One region of the Burkholderia mayonis genome, then DNA from elsewhere that is predicted to be linked to it. Evidence: predicted binding sites of a transcription regulator. Region 1 holds the regulator's gene; each other region holds the start of a gene.
What was found. The regulator FNR, encoded in region 1, switches genes on or off when oxygen is low (the NO sensors DNR and NnrR bind a similar motif). The targets are predictions, from matches to a motif close to TTGATNNNNATCAA.
Positions count from the first base shown of each region.

Region 1 (5,064 bases):
AGCGTGATCGATTCGCGACCCGACGGCCGCGGATGCGGCGCCGGATCGCATCGTTTGTCGATCGCGACCGTGTCGCCGCCGATCATGCGGCCGACCGCAAATTTCGGAACGTAAGACGAATCGACCGGCGGATATCGAGACGGCGCATCTGATGCTTCCGCGTTGGCGGGACGGCGATGCCGAAGCATGGGCGATGTCGAATTCGGATTCCGAAGTCATCGCGCGGCTCGGGCGGCGTAGTCCCACGACGCTGGCCGAGGCGCGTGACGACATACACCGCTTCGATGCGCATTTCGATGCGCACGGCTTCGGCCCGCAGGCTGTCTAAACGCGAGCCGATGGCACGCTGATCGACCCTTGCGGGTTTCGATGCGTGCTCGCGGACGATCATCCGATGACGCCGTGTGTGGAGATCGCGTGGCGGCGCGGCTACATGACGGAAGCCGTGCGTGCGGCGCTCATCGACGGTTTCGACAGTATTCAGCCAAACGAAGCATTCGCGTGGACGGCCGCAGAGAATCTTCCTTCGGTCGCAACGCATCATGTGCAGGATCGGCGTGCAGCGAACGGCTTCGCGCGATTTCGATCATCCCGCGCTTGCGGACGGGCATCCGCTGCGCCGACACGTCGTGGATTCGATTCGGCGGCAAACGTCGCGCTGCTCGAGCCGCGGAGCATCCCGACGTTTGCGTGCGGCGCGCCGATCGTCGCAGCTTGCGACATACGAGACCCACGCGCTCGCAGGCCGCGCGAAGCACATCACACCCTCAACGCAACTGCACGGCCGCGAGAAACAGCACCATGCCGCCGATCGCGCCATCGAGCACGCGCCATGCAAGCGCGCGCTTGAACCACGGCGCGAGCAAACGCGCGCCATATCCGAGCGTGACGAACCAGATCGCGCTGACCGTCATCGCACCGATTGCGAATGCGCTGCGCGCGCCTTCCGGCTCGCGCGCGCCGGCCGTGCCGATCAACAGGAACGTGTCGAGATACACGTGCGGATTGAGCCACGTGAACGCGAGCGTCATCAGCACGATCGGCCATGCGCGCTGCACGGGCGGCGCGACGGCGGCGCCCGTCGCGTCGAACGTCTCGTGGCCGGGCTTGAACGCGCGGCGCAGCGCGCTCAGGCCGAACCACGCGAGATAAGCGAGGCCGACGTACAGCACCGCGTGAACGAAGGTCGGGTAGCGTTCGACGAGCACCGACGCGCCGCCGACGCCCGCGCCGATCAGGATCATGTCCGACAGCGTACAGAGCAGAATGATCTTGCCGACATGCGAGCGCATGATTCCCTGCCGAAGGATGAACGCGTTTTGCGCGCCGATGGTGACGATGAGCGATGCGCACAGCATCGCGCCGTGAGAAAAAGCGATCCAGTTCATGTTCGTTGTTGCTTCAGGCGATGGACTAACGGAGCGAGAGGCGCTAGTCTGCGATGATCGCTTGAGTAAGAAAAGCTAAATAATCTAATGCTGATTAAGGAAAACTGATGCTCGACTACGCGTTGCTCGATGCGCTCGCCGAAGTGATCCGTCACGGCTCGTTCGAACGGGCGGCGAAAGCGCTCAACGTGTCGCCTTCCGCAGTGTCGCAGCGCGTGAAGCTGCTGGAGGAGCGAGTGGGGAGCGTGCTCGTCAAGCGCGGGCAGCCGTGCGTCGCGACGACATCGGGCGCGCTGTTGTGCCGCCACACCGAGCGCGTGCGGATGCTGGAAGCCGAACTGTCCGGACACATGCCAGGATTCGCCGGCGTGGAGACGGGCGCATGGCCGATACTGCGCGTCGCCGTCAACGACGACAGCGTCGCGACCTGGTTCGTCGACGCAGTCGGCCCGTTCTGCGCGGAAAGCGGCACGCTGCTCGATCTCGTGATCGACGATCAGGACTACACGGCGGAACGGATTCGCGACGGCAGCGTGCAGGGCGCGGTGACGGCGCTCGCCGAGCCGATCCAGGGCTGCCGCTCGACGCGCCTCGGCCGGATGCGCTATCACGCGGTGTGCTCGCCCGCGTTCCACGCGCGCTATTTCGGCAACGGCATCAACCGCGACGCGCTGCGGCGCGCGCCGTGCGTGATGTTCAATCCGAAGGATGGCCTGCAGGCACGTTTCATCCGGCGCGTGACGCGAGTGGATCTCGATCCGCCGCAGCACTGGATTCCGCACGTCGCCGGCTATCTGCGCGCGTGCGAGGCGGGGCTGGGCTGGGGAATGTGTCCGGAGCGGATGATCGAGCGTCAGATCGCCGCGGGCGAACTCGTTGATTTGTCAGAAGGAAAGAGCATCGACGTCGAACTCTACTGGCAGAGCTGGCGATTGTCGATCGGCTGGCTCGATGAGTTCAGCGCGGCGCTCAAGAAGCGTGCCGCGCAGTTTCTCGATTGATTCGATGTGATGCGATGAAAAAAACGAGCCGCGCGGGTTTACAGGCGATGGAGGCCGTCGAAATCGACGATGCGGACCACCCGGCCCTGCATCTCGATCAGCCCGCGCTTGTGGAATTTCGACAGCGTGCGGCTGACGGTTTCGAGCGTCATGCCGAGATAGCTGCCGATGTCTTCGCGCGTCATCCGCAGGTTGAATTCGTTAGGCGAATAGCCGCGCTTCATGTAGCGCGACGACACGTCGAGCAGGAACGCCGCGACGCGCTCCTCAGCGTTCAGCGAGCCGAGCACCATTGTCTGCGACGTCTCGCGGACGATCTGCTCGCTCATCAGCTTGTGCATTCGCAATTGCATCGTGCCGGCTTCCGAGCACAGCGTCTTCAGCGCGCTGTACGGAATCACGCAGACCGAACTGTCTTCGAGCGCGACCGCGGTGCGCGGATGCGCGTCGTCGCAGATGCCGTCGAGGCCGAGTGCTTCGCCCGCGAGATGCAGGCCGGTAACCTGCTCGCGGCCGTCGTGGCGTGTGGCGATGGTCTTCAGCGATCCGGAGCGAACCGCGTACAGGTTGTCGAAATTGTCGCCTTCGCGGAACAGCGTTTCGCCGCGCCGGACCGGGCGTGCGGTGCAGATCACGGATTCGAGACGCGCGAGCGCCTCGGGTGCGAGCCCTTGGGGCATGCAGAGATGGCGCATCGCGCACGTCGAGCAGTGTGCGGCCTGACGCGGTGCCCACGTGCTGGAGGCATGGACGGGAGCGGCGGCGGCGGGTCGGGCGACGGGCGTAAGCATGATGGATGGCTCTGAGGTTGAATCAACAGGGCCATTGTCCCATCGTGGGCAAAGCCTGTTTAGCGACAAAACGCCGCGACGCTCCGTGCGATTTCCTTGTTCGGCCGCAACGCGCGGTTGCGGCGAAACATCGCATCCATTGCGTTCGGTCAGCTTTCCTGATCTTCCGGATGGGCGGCGGACGGGATCAGCAGCACGGGCAGCGCCGAGTGACGCACGCACTGTTCAGCGACGCTGCCGAGCACGAGTCGTTTGAAACCGCGGCGGCCGTGCGTGCCGAGCACGAGCAGATCGGCGCCGAACGCCTTGGCGCCGTCGACGATGAGCGACGGCACGTCGGCGAGCGACGACGCTTCGCCGATTTTCATCGCGCCCGTCACGCCGGCTTCCTGCATCTTCCGCGCAAATTCCTTCGCCAGATCGTTGCCCTGCTGAAGCAGTTGCGTGCGCAGGATCGACGGATCGTAGCCGGGCACGTTGTAGTAGATCGCAGCATTTTCCACGACGTAGAAGGGCTGCAGTTGCGCGCCGCTCGTCTTCGCGATGTCGAGCGCCGCGTCGAATGCGTGGCGTGCCGTTTCGCTGCCGTCGACTGCAACAAGAATGCGCTGGTACATGATGTCTCCGTGGTGCGGTTGAGAAAAGATCGGCCGTTCGGCCGATCGAGTTTGACGATGTCTTTTTACAAGGTAAACGATTACTGACTACGGTGCAGCCAACTGACGCAGCCGAGTAAACGCGGCGCCCGACTTTTCCGGTTTCGATCGAATGCGGCGTTTTTTTGCGCGCGATTTGCGTGTCGACCGGGTCGGCTCATGCCGCGTTCCTCAATGCCGTAATAGACTTGACCGGATCTCGGGCTTGCTCGCCTGCCGACGCGAGCCGATGCTGATTTGAAACACATCGGGCGATACCGTTCCCGGTGTTTCGTGCGGCGTTCGATGGAGGACGGCCGGCGCTGGCGTCGGAGATGCGTGCCGATGGGCGTAGCCGCTGCGCCCGCTTGTTCGTTTCGTTCAACCGGAAAAGGAGGAGACCAATGCCGTATGTCACGCTCGAACTGCTGACCGAAGACGCAGACCGGTACTCGCTGCCGGACCTGATCGGCGTGGACAGCGCGTCGCCCGATATGCCGCACGTCTGCGAAATGCTGCTCGCGGACGCTCAATGGCCGACGATTCAGGCTTATCTCGATCGGCAGGAATTGCCGTACAAGTTCGCGCGGCCGAGCACGGCGCGGCGGGTGCCGAGGAATAATCCGCGTTGGTAGCGGTGTTGGGGGCCGGCGATTCGGACATCGAGCCGGTTCAGCGCCGTCGCGGAATCGCGAGTGCTCGCGCGGCTTGTGCGTTTCCCAGCGCAGACCCGAGTGCGCGCGTTGTCTGCGAATGGCTGGAAAAGCGCGAGCTCACGCTGTTGTCGACGGGTATCGCACTTCGTGCGAACCGACCACGACCGACTCGAACTGCTCGATACGGTGCAACGCTTCGGGATTGATGAAGGCGCGCCGCGCGTGTCGTGGATATTTCGAAGCAAGACTCATCGTGAATTCTTGCAGTCGATGCAACGGCGCCGCCGCCGCGTCGCTCGCATGTCTTTCATCTTGCGCCGAGCAAGGGATCTCATCGGAGGCGCTTGCCATGCGTCGTCAAGGGCCTGTTCGAGCCTCCGTCCATCGCGGTTGCGGCGCGCCGCGCCCACGTGTCGACCGATCACGGAACAGGGCCTGCGCGTGACGTATCCGGCGCTCGTGCGGGTGTTCGCCGCCGCGCTCGCCGATTCGAGCGACACGGCGCGTCGCTCGCTCTGGCAGGATAATGCGATTCGCGTATGCCGGATCGGCGCGTCCGATCGAGTCGCTCCGATTCGTCCGATTCGCCCGCA
Region 1 covers NZ_CP013387.1:155,713-160,776, forward strand. Annotated here, with positions in the region: gene WS70_RS31685 (hypothetical protein) at 83-544, opposite strand; gene WS70_RS19345 (LysE/ArgO family amino acid transporter) at 768-1,388, opposite strand; gene WS70_RS19350 (LysR family transcriptional regulator ArgP) at 1,496-2,389, shown strand; gene fnr (fumarate/nitrate reduction transcriptional regulator Fnr) at 2,428-3,180, opposite strand; gene WS70_RS19360 (universal stress protein) at 3,330-3,797, opposite strand; gene WS70_RS19365 (hypothetical protein) at 4,220-4,450, shown strand; gene WS70_RS31690 (hypothetical protein) at 4,589-4,822, opposite strand.

Region 2 (5,064 bases), on a different replicon from region 1:
AGTACGTAGAGCGGCACGAACGACACGTAGAAGCCGACGAACCAGCACCAGAACGCGCGCTTGCCGAGCTTCTCGTCGAGCTTGAAGCCGAACGCCTTCGGGAACCAGTAATGGAAGCCCGCGAAATAGCCGAACACGACGCCGCCGATGATCGCGTTGTGGAAGTGCGCGATCAGGAACAGGCTGTTGTGCAGCACGAAGTCCGCGCCGGGGATCGCCATCATCACGCCCGTCATCCCGCCGAGCGTGAACGTCACCATGAAGCCGATCGTCCATAGTACGGGCGCGGTGAACTCGATGCGGCCGCGGTACATCGTGAACAACCAGTTGAAGATCTTCACGCCGGTCGGGATCGCGATGACCATCGTCATGATCCCGAAGAACGCATTGACGTTCGCGCCCGAGCCCATCGTGAAGAAGTGGTGCAACCACACGAGGAAAGCGAGCACCATGATCGCGCACGATGCGTAGACCATCGTCTTGTAGCCGAAGAGCGGTTTCTTCGCGAACGTCGCGATCACTTCCGAGTAGATGCCGAACGCGGGCAGCACGAGGATGTACACCTCCGGATGGCCCCACGCCCAGATCAGGTTCAGATAGACCATCGCGTTGCCGCCGGCGTCGTTCGTGAAGAAGTGCATGCCGAGATAGCGGTCGAGGCCGAGGAGGGCGAGCGCGACGGTCAGGATCGGGAACGTCGCCATGATGAGGACGTTCGAGCAGAGCGCCGTCCACGTGAACACCGGCATCTTCATCAACGTCATGCCGGGCGCGCGCATCCGGATGATCGTCACGAAGAAGTTGATCGCGGTGATCAGCGTGCCGACGCCGGATATCTGGAGCGCCCATAGATAGTAGTCGACGCCGACGCCCGGACTGAACTGCAATTCCGACAACGGCGGATACGCGAGCCAGCCCGTTTGCGCGAATTCGCCGACGATCAGCGAGACGTTCATCAGCAGCGCGGCGACGGCCGTCATCCAGAAGCTCAGCGAGTTGAGGAACGGGAACGCGACGTCGCGCGCGCCGATCTGCAGCGGCACGATCAGATTGAAGAGGCCGACGAGAAGCGCCATCGCCATGAAGAAGATCATGATGACGCCGTGCGCGGTGAAGATCTGGTCGTAGTGATGCGGCGGCAGATAGCCGGGACCGTTGTACGCGAACGCGAGCTGCAGGCGCATCATCACGGCGTCCGCGAAGCCGCGCAGCAGCATCAGCACCGCGACGACGATATACATCACGCCGATCTTCTTGTGGTCGACCGACGTGAGCCACTCGGTCCACAGCCATTTCCAGCGATTCGTATAGGTCAGCGTGCCGACGACCGACAGCGCGACGAGAGCCATGAGCGCGGCCGCGCCCATGACGATCGGCTGATCGAACGGGATCGCCGAAAGCGTCAATTTACCGAACATGCGTTACCCCTTCGTCCGACAGGCGGCGTCCGTCAGATCGAGGACGTTGCCGTTGTTGTACTTCGCGATGATGTTGTTGAACAGCCGGGGATCGACCGTCGAGTAGTAGCGCACCGGCTGCTTCTCGCTCGGTTGCGCGAGCTGGCTGTACGCGGTCATGTCGAGCCGGTCCGACGACGCGCGCACCTTCGCGACCCACGCGTCGAACGCGTCGCGCGGCGTCGCGAGCGTGCGGAACTTCATGTCGGAAAAGCCGCGGCCGCTGTAATTCGCGGAAATGCCGGCGAAATCGCCCGGCTCGTCGGCGATCAGATGCAGGCGCGTCTGCATGCCGGCCATCGCGTAGACCTGCGTGCCGAGCTGCGGGATGAAGAACGAGTTCATCACCGCGTCGGACGTGATCCGGAAATTGACTGGCGTGCCGACCGGCACCGCCAGTTGGTTCACCGAAGCAATGCCGAGATCCGGATAGACGAACAGCCACTTCCAGTCGAGCGCGACGACCTCGACGTCGATCGGCTTCACCGACGATTCGAGCGGCCGGTACGGATCGAGCTCGTGCGTGGTCTTCCACGTGAGGATGCCGAGGAACAGGATGATCAGCGACGGCACCGTCCAGATGACGATCTCGATCGCGGTGGAATGCGCCCACTTCGGCGCGTAGGTCGCGTTGCGGTTCGACGCGCGGTAGCGCCACGCGAAGAGCAGCGTCAGGAAGATCACCGGCACGACGACGATCAGCATCGCCCACGTCGACGTCGCGATCAGCGACTTCTCCGCGGCGCCGACCGCGCCTTTCGGATCGAGCACGTGCAGTTCGCTGCATCCGGAAAGACCTGCGACGAGCCCTAATCGCAAGATCGCGGACGTTCTACTCGTAATTCTTCGGACCATGACATTCGCCTGAGTGTGTGATGAAGCGGGCTTGTGAGACGTCGAAACGCCTTCGTCGAACTTGATGCGACATCCAGTCGCTTTGGCGGCGGAATTTAGCGGAATTTCGAGAGGCTCATGTTGACGATTCGCAAACAACCAGTAAGGCGGGGTCTTGATGTTTGTTCAGACGGGCTCAACGCGTGACGAAAATGCGCATCTGAAAGGCGGTTCGAATGGAAAAAAACGACGCGGCGCGCGCTCGCTGCGACCGCCGTCGACAGTCGCGCACAGCCCGAAAAGCTTGTGCTGAATCAACGGCAACGAAGATTGGCGAGCGAAAGGCCCGAGCGGCATGTACCTTCGAAGACGCGATCTGTCAGGTCGCCCCTGAGTCACACACCACTTCCGTTCTTCGATGCAAGACCTCTCACCCGAGCTGAAACTCGACGATCCGTTCGTCGACGCCGTTCATACGGAATTCGTCCAGCTGCTCGATGCGGCCGCGCGTGCGGACGACGCGCATTTCCTGCAGGCGTTCGACGCCTGGATCGATCACTGCCGGCAGCACTTCGAACGCGAAGAGCGCTGGATGGCGAGCACGAAGTTCGGGCCGCAGTATTGCCATGCGTCCGATCACAACGAAGTGCTGAAGGTAGCGGCGGCGGTGCGCGACAAGGTCGCGCGCGACGCGCAGTTCGAACTGGGCCGCCGGCTGCTGGCGGAGGTAGCGGAGTGGTTCGATTATCACGTCAGGACGATGGACTCGATGATGGTCGCTCACCTGAAGATGCTCAATTTCGCGATGACGGACGAGCAGACCGAAGTCTGACGCGGCTCCGCCGATCGCAGCGCGGCGGCGCGGAGACGACGAACGGAAGCGGGCGCGGTTGCGGCGGGCTCGGCCGCGCAACGATTGGGCGTCGCATTCGCTCGAGCGCGATGCGCGTCGCTCGTCCGTCTCCGGACGCACGCCCGTCATCGCGTTCGCGCAGCGCTCTTCGCCGGCATCGCGATCGCGAACTCATGCAGCTTCTCGGCGGCGCTCAATCCGTTCTTCGCCGGCGGGCCGACGAGATCGGCGAGCGTCGCGCCGTCCAGTTCCTTGAAGTACGCGCGCAGTGCGCTGTCGAGCAGCCGCTCGAGCCGGCATTTCGCCGCGAGCATGCAAGTGTTCGTGTGCCGGTCGAAGCACTCGACGAGACGAAAGTCGGTTTCGGATGCGCGGATCACGTCGCCGATGCCGATGCGCCCGGGCGGCAGCGCAAGTCGCACGCCGCCGCCGCGGCCGCGCGTCGTCTCGAGCGTGCCCTGGCGCGCGAGGCTGTTGACGATTTTCGTCAGGTGATTCTTCGACACGTTGTGGCGCTCGGCGAGTTCGGCGATCGTGATGAGTCGGTCCGGATTCGACGCGCAGTACATCAGCACGCGCAACGTGTAGTCCGTGTATTCAGAGAGTCGCATACGTGGCAAAAAGATGCATGTCTTGCGCTGCTATTGAGGGTGGCGCGATATAACATGCGCAATACATGCACGTTATATCGCTAACCGATGCATGTTGCAAGCCGGGTGATCGCCGACGGCAATTCCCGGCGGGCGGCGAGCGTTCCGCATCGGCCCCGCGCCGCATCCCTGTCCTTTTTCAAGAGCCATGTCATGACCGAGCAGTACGCGTCCATCATCGACGTTCGTAGGATTCCTCATCACAGGCGCCACGCACTGATCTTCGGCACCTTCGACGCATTGCCCGACGGCGAAGCATTGCAGCTCATCAACGATCACGATCCGAAGCCGCTTTATTACCAGCTCGAGGAGCGTGCGGCCGATGCGTTCGAATGAACCTATCTGGAGGCCGGGCCGTCGCAGTGGCGCGTGCAGATCGCGAAGCGCGACGGCGCGTTCGGGCACGACGCGGGCGACAGTTGCTGTTCGGGCGGCGGCTGCGGCGGTTGAATCGCGTGCTGCGACGTCCGGCCTGCGTGTCGCGTCGCATCGCGTCGCTGCGGCGGACCGGGGGCGGGCATCGGTGTGTCGTGCGGCCCACCATGCTCCCGCGCGAAGCGGCATCGTTTCGCCTGGCTTCGAAGCCGTCGATCCCGATAGAGAAAACGCCCGCGAGCGCGGGCGGGAAGATGCGAGCGATCGGCTTCAGCGTTTCGTCACTTCATTGCGACGGCGCTTTCGCATCAGAGACCGAGCATCAGCATCGCCGTCTCCGACAGTCGCGAGCGATTCCACGGCGGATCGAACACCATGTCGACGTTGACCTCGCCGACGAACGGCAGCGCGAGCACCTTGTCGGCGACTTCTTCGGCGAGCGCTTCGCCCATTCCGCAGCCGGGCGCCGTCAACGTCATCGTGATCGACACACGCAGTCGATCGTGCTCGGCGGGCTCGATCGTGCACGCGTAGATGAGGCCGAGCTCGACGATGTCGACCGGAATCTCCGGGTCGTAACAGGTCTTTAGCGTCTGCCAGATGAACGCTCCGGCTTCGTCCGGCGAGACGTCGTCCGGCGCGTCGATCGTCTCGGGCGGAATCCGGCCGATCGCGTCCGCATCCGCGCCGCGCAGCCGCACCGTCTGGCCGCCGGCGACGAGCGTGAAGTTCGTACCGAGCGCCTGCGTCACTTCGGCGATCGTGCCCGCCGGAATGTCGAGCGGCGCGCCGGACGGCACGCATTCGACGGCGACCGCTCGTTGCACGACGACGGTTTCTTTCGGTTGTCTCATGATGTATGCGACTCCTGATCGAACGAAGCGGCCGCGGGCGT
Region 2 covers NZ_CP013386.1:1,262,585-1,267,648, forward strand. Annotated here, with positions in the region: gene cyoB (cytochrome o ubiquinol oxidase subunit I) at 1-1,418, opposite strand, end outside; gene cyoA (ubiquinol oxidase subunit II) at 1,422-2,312, opposite strand; gene WS70_RS06360 (bacteriohemerythrin) at 2,710-3,123, shown strand; gene WS70_RS06365 (RrF2 family transcriptional regulator) at 3,270-3,755, opposite strand; partial or broken gene WS70_RS06370 (DUF2249 domain-containing protein) at 3,877-4,244, shown strand; gene sufT (putative Fe-S cluster assembly protein SufT) at 4,478-5,023, opposite strand; gene sufU (Fe-S cluster assembly sulfur transfer protein SufU) at 5,020-5,064, opposite strand, start outside.
Region 2: WS70_RS06360 (bacteriohemerythrin) is a predicted target of FNR. The motif match lies at 2,596-2,609, and genes of this name have one in related genera.

Region 3 (5,064 bases), 930 kb from region 1:
GGCGCGGCCGATTTCAGCATCGCATCGAGTTGCTGCGGGCTGATGCGGATTTTCGCGAGCCAGCGGCGAAAGCGGACGCGCATCACCCAGCGGTACAGCACGAACGTGACGAAGATCGCCGCGAACGCGTCGAACAGCGTGCCGCCGCTCGCGCTCACCCACTGCATCAGCCGCACGATCTCGTCGTGCAGCGCCGCGCCGCCGAAGAGCCACACGCTCGCCCACAGCGACGCGCCGGCGACGTCCCACAGCAGGAACACCCAGACGGCGACGGCCGTCGTGCCGAGGAGCGGCGCGGACACGAGCCCGAGGCCCGGCAGGAATTTCGCGAGCACGAGGAGCGGCGCGCCGTGCTTCTCGAACACCTTGCGCGCGACGCGCAGCGTCGTGTCGAGCGACAGCGAGAAGCGCACGAGCGCGTTGAGGAGCCGCCGGCCGCGCGCGCGGCCGGCGAAGAACCACATCGAATCGGCGAGCACGGTCGCGGCGACCGCCGCACCGAGCATGCTCGCATAGGACGCCTGGCCCATCGCCGCCATCGTGCCGCCGACGATCAGCATCGGCACGGCCGGAACGGGCATGCCGAGCTGCGTGACGAGCACGCTGGCGAACACGGCCCACGGACCGAGCGACGCGGGAATAGCCTGGGGAAAATGCCACACGAACGCACCTCGAACGCGACGAATGCCGAGCCGGGTGGCGTCGGCGCCCGCGAATCGCCGCGGCGCCGGCCGCGGCGCGTGCGCGGCGTAGATCGGCAACCCGCATTCTAAACGCGTTTCGTGACCCGCTCGTGCAAGCAAGCGAGCGCGCGCGTCCGCCCGGCTTCGAGAAACCGGGCGGAATCGCGAACGACAGCGAACGACAGCGAACGACAACAAACGACAGCAAACGGCGGCCGCGCGAGCGGCTCACGCGGCCCGCGCCGTCCGCGCGCCTACTCGGACACTTCGATGATGACCTTCAGCGCGCGCGTGTTCGCCGCGTGGCCGAAGGTTTCGTACGCCTGTCCGATGTCGGCGAGCCGAAAACGGTGCGTGATCAGTTGCTTCGGATCGAGCCTCCCCGAGCCGACGGTCTTCAGCAGCATCGGCGTGCTCGACGTGTCGACGAGCCGCGTCGTGATCGTGATGTTGCGGTCCCACAGTGTCTCGAGATGCAGATCCGCCTTCACGCCGTGCACGCCGACGTTCGCGATCACGCCGCCCGGCGCGATGATCTGCTGGCACAGCTCGAACGACGCGGGAATGCCGACCGCCTCGATCGCACAGTCGACGCCCGCGCCCGTCAGCGCCTTCACCTCGGCGACCGCGTCGACCTGGCCGTTGTCGACGCACGCGGTCGCGCCGAAGCGCTTCGCGACCGCGAGCCGGTTCGAGTCCGGATCGATCATCACGATCTGCGCGGGCGAATAGAACTGCGCGGTCAACAGCGCGGCGAGCCCGATCGGCCCTGCGCCGACGATCGCGACCGTGCAGCCCGGCTGCACCTTGCCGTTCAGCACGCCGCACTCGAAACCCGTCGGCAGAATGTCGGATAGCATCACGAGCGCCTCCTCGTCCGCGCCCGGCGAAATCCGGTACAGGCTCGTCTGCGCGTGCGGGATCCGAACGTATTCGGCCTGCGTGCCGTCGATCCGGTTGCCGAGGATCCAGCCGCCCGTCGCGCAGTGCGAATACATCCCGCGCCGGCAATATTCGCACTGGCCGCACGACGAGATGCACGAGATCAGCACGCGATCCCCCTCCTTCAGCGTGCTCACCGCGGCGCCCACGAGATGCACGACGCCGACGCCCTCGTGGCCGAGAATGCGCCCCGGCTCGCAGCTCGGCACGTCGCCTTTCAGGATGTGCAGGTCGGTGCCGCAGATCGTCGTGCGCGTGACGCGCACGATGACGTCCGTCGGCGCCGCCAATTCCGGCATCGGGCGCTCGTCCAGCGATTTGCTGCCGGGCCCGTGATACACCAGCGCTTTCATGTCGTCTCTCCGCTCGCGGGGCGTGGGATGCCCCTCGCGCCCCACTCTATGCGCTTGCCGCGCGCGCCGGTTGACGCGAATCAAGCGCCGCGGCCCATCCGCGTGCGGCGCTCGCGCGCGGCGTCCCCCACGAGCGGGCGGACGGCCGGACGGGCTTTGATCTGAGTCAAGCGCCCCGCCCGCGCCCTTCATAGACTGGGGGCATACGCACAGACGGCGCACCGGGCGCCGGAACCAAGGAGAACGAGCGATGAGCTACAAGAGCATCCTGGTCCATCTCGACACGAGCGACCGCGCGCGCGCGCGGCTCGAAACAGCGCTGACGCTCGCGCGCCAGTTCGGCGCCCACTTGACGGCGATCTTCGCGATCTACACGCCCGAGCCGACGTCGTTCTACGTGATGGCGGGCACCGCCGACTACTTCTCCGATCAGGAGAAGCGGCGCGGCGAGAAGCGCGCGGCGCTCGAGCGCCTGTTCCACGCGGAGCTGACGCGCGCCAACGTGCAGGGACAGTGGATCGTCGCCGATGCGCGCGCGAACGAATCGGTGCCGCACTACGCGCGCTACGCAGACCTCGTGATCGCCGGCCAGACCGATCCGGACGACCCCGAAACCTACGTCGACGACAGCTTCCCCGACACGCTCGTGCTGTCGGCGGGCCGCCCGGTGCTGCTGCTGCCGTACGCGGGCATGCCGTCCGCGCTCGGCACGCGCGTGCTCGTCGCGTGGGACGGCAGCCGCGAGGCGACGCGGGCCGTCCACGACGCGGCGCCGTTCCTCGCACTCGCGACGAAGACGACGATCGTCACCGTGAACGGCGCCACGCAGGAGCCGCCCGGCGGGCGGATTCCGGGCGCCGACATCGCGCTCACGCTCGCGCGCCATCACGCGAACATCGACGTGCGGGATCTCGAACGCTCGCGCGACTCGTCGATCGGCGACGTGCTGCTGTCGCACGCGTACGAATCGGGTTCGGATCTGCTCGTGATGGGCGCATACGGCCACGCGCGCTGGAAGGAGCTGATCCTCGGCGGCGTGACGCGTACGATCTTCGCATCGATGACGGTGCCGGTGCTGATGTCGCACTGAGCCGCGCAACGCCGCGCGCCTCCGCAGCCGCCCGAAGAGGCGCGCGGACGGCAAGCCCCGCGCGCGTGATCCGGGTCAGGCGGGCGGCGCGATGCGCGGCCGATGTTGACCGAACGAAAAAGGTGTTGGGAGACAAACATGTATTCGATCATTCTTGTCGCGCTCGACGGCAGCGAGACCGCGTCGCATGCGCTCGACGCGGCGCTGCAGCTCGCCGTCGACACAGGCGCGCGGCTCGTGCCCGTCTACGTCGTCGACATGCCGGTGTTCGCATTCGATACGCCGGGCTATGACCCGTCGATCCTCATCGACGCGTTTCGCGAGGAAGGCCGGCGCGTGCTCGACGACGCGCAGAGCCGGATGACGCGGCGCGGCGTCGCCGGCGCGCCGCGGCTCATCGAAGTCGAGCCGCCGGGCGAGGACATCGCCGAGCGCCTCGAGCGCGCGGCCCGCGAGATCGGCGCGAGCCTGATCGTGATGGGCACGCACGGCCGGCGCGGCGTGCGCCGGCTGATGCTCGGCAGCGTCGCCGAGCGGCTGCTGCGCCACGCCCGCTGCCCAGTGATGATGATCCCTGCCCGCAGCGTGCCGGCCGACGACGCGAACGCGACTCATCCGACGGAGACTGCGTGATGAAATTCAAGACTTTGCTTGTCCATATCGACGACAGCCGCCAGAGCGATGCGCGCACCGAGTTCGCGCTCGACCTCGCGCGGCGCTGGGACGCACATGTGATCGGCCTGTACGTCGTGTGCCAGGATCTGCTGCGGCCGCTCTTTCGCAGCGACGAAAGCCTGCGTCTCGCGGCGAACGAGGCTCAGCACGCCGCACGGCGCGACGAAGCGCAGGCGCGCTTCACGGCCGCGGGCAAACGCTCGGGCGTCAACTTCGAATGGCGCGCGCCGGCCGGCCCGCCCACCGACGTCGCGACGCTGCATGCGCGCCACGCTGATCTCGTCGTGCTCGGCCAGCCCGATCCGGGCGACGACACGGCGTACATCGAACAGCATTTCGTCGACGACGTCGTGATGAGCTGCGGCGTTCCGGCGATCGTGCTGCCGTTCACGGGCGCGATGCGCACGTTCGGCGAGAACGTGCTGGTCGCGTGGGACGGCGGCCGCGAGGCCGCGCGCGCGGTCACGGACGCGCTGCCGATCCTCAGGCGCGCGCGCTTCGTGACGGTGGAAAGCGTTCTGCGGCGCCGCAAGACGGGCGCCGATCTCGCGCCTGCCGGCATCGACGTCGCCGCATACCTCGGCAGGCACGGCATCCAGGCGTCGTTCTCGGCGTCGGCGCATGTGCCCGGCGTCGAAACGGGCGCGGTGCTGCTGAACCGCGCAGCCGACCTGCACGCGGACCTGCTCGTGCTCGGCGCATACGGCCACACACGGACGCACGAGCGCGTGCTCGGCGGCGTCACCCGGACGATGCTCGAATCGATGACGGTGCCGGTGCTGCTGTCGCACTGAGCGGCGCCGCGTCCGCGAGCCGGTGCCGGAACGGATACCGGGGCGCCGGATCGGCGCAACCGCCCGCCGGCCCGGGCCGATATGTACGAAAGAAAGGCGCCCGCTTCCGGGCGCCTTTCGCTTTTACATCGCGCTCGCGTCGTACAGTTCGTGGTGCTTTCGCGATGCTTTCAGCCGGCGATTCCGACGACTGATGCCGTCTCGCCGCGTCAGCGAACGCGCGCCCGATGCCGCAATGCAACAGCCGGGCGCGACGATCCGCGTCACTGCGCGGACTCGTCGTAGCGGCGCAGCAGCACCGGCCGATCCGCGATCCGCAGCAGCGATTCCGCGACGCTGCCGAGCAGCAGCCGGCGAATGCCATGGCGTCCGCTCGTGCCCAGCACCACCAGGTCGGCGTCGCATTCGGCGGCCGTGCGCATCAGCACCACCGCGACGTCCTCGCCATACGAATCGATCGCGCGCACCGTGCCTTCGACGTGATGCTGCGCGAGCCGCGCCTTCGCGTCGGCGAGCACGCGGGTCGC
Region 3 covers NZ_CP013387.1:1,083,690-1,088,753, reverse strand. Annotated here, with positions in the region: gene WS70_RS23410 (VTT domain-containing protein) at 1-662, opposite strand, end outside; gene WS70_RS23405 (zinc-dependent alcohol dehydrogenase family protein) at 938-1,978, opposite strand; gene WS70_RS23400 (universal stress protein) at 2,229-3,068, shown strand; gene WS70_RS23395 (universal stress protein) at 3,207-3,701, shown strand; gene WS70_RS23390 (universal stress protein) at 3,701-4,537, shown strand; gene WS70_RS23385 (universal stress protein) at 4,801-5,064, opposite strand, start outside.
Region 3: WS70_RS23400 (universal stress protein) is a predicted target of FNR. The motif match lies at 2,135-2,148, and genes of this name have one in related genera.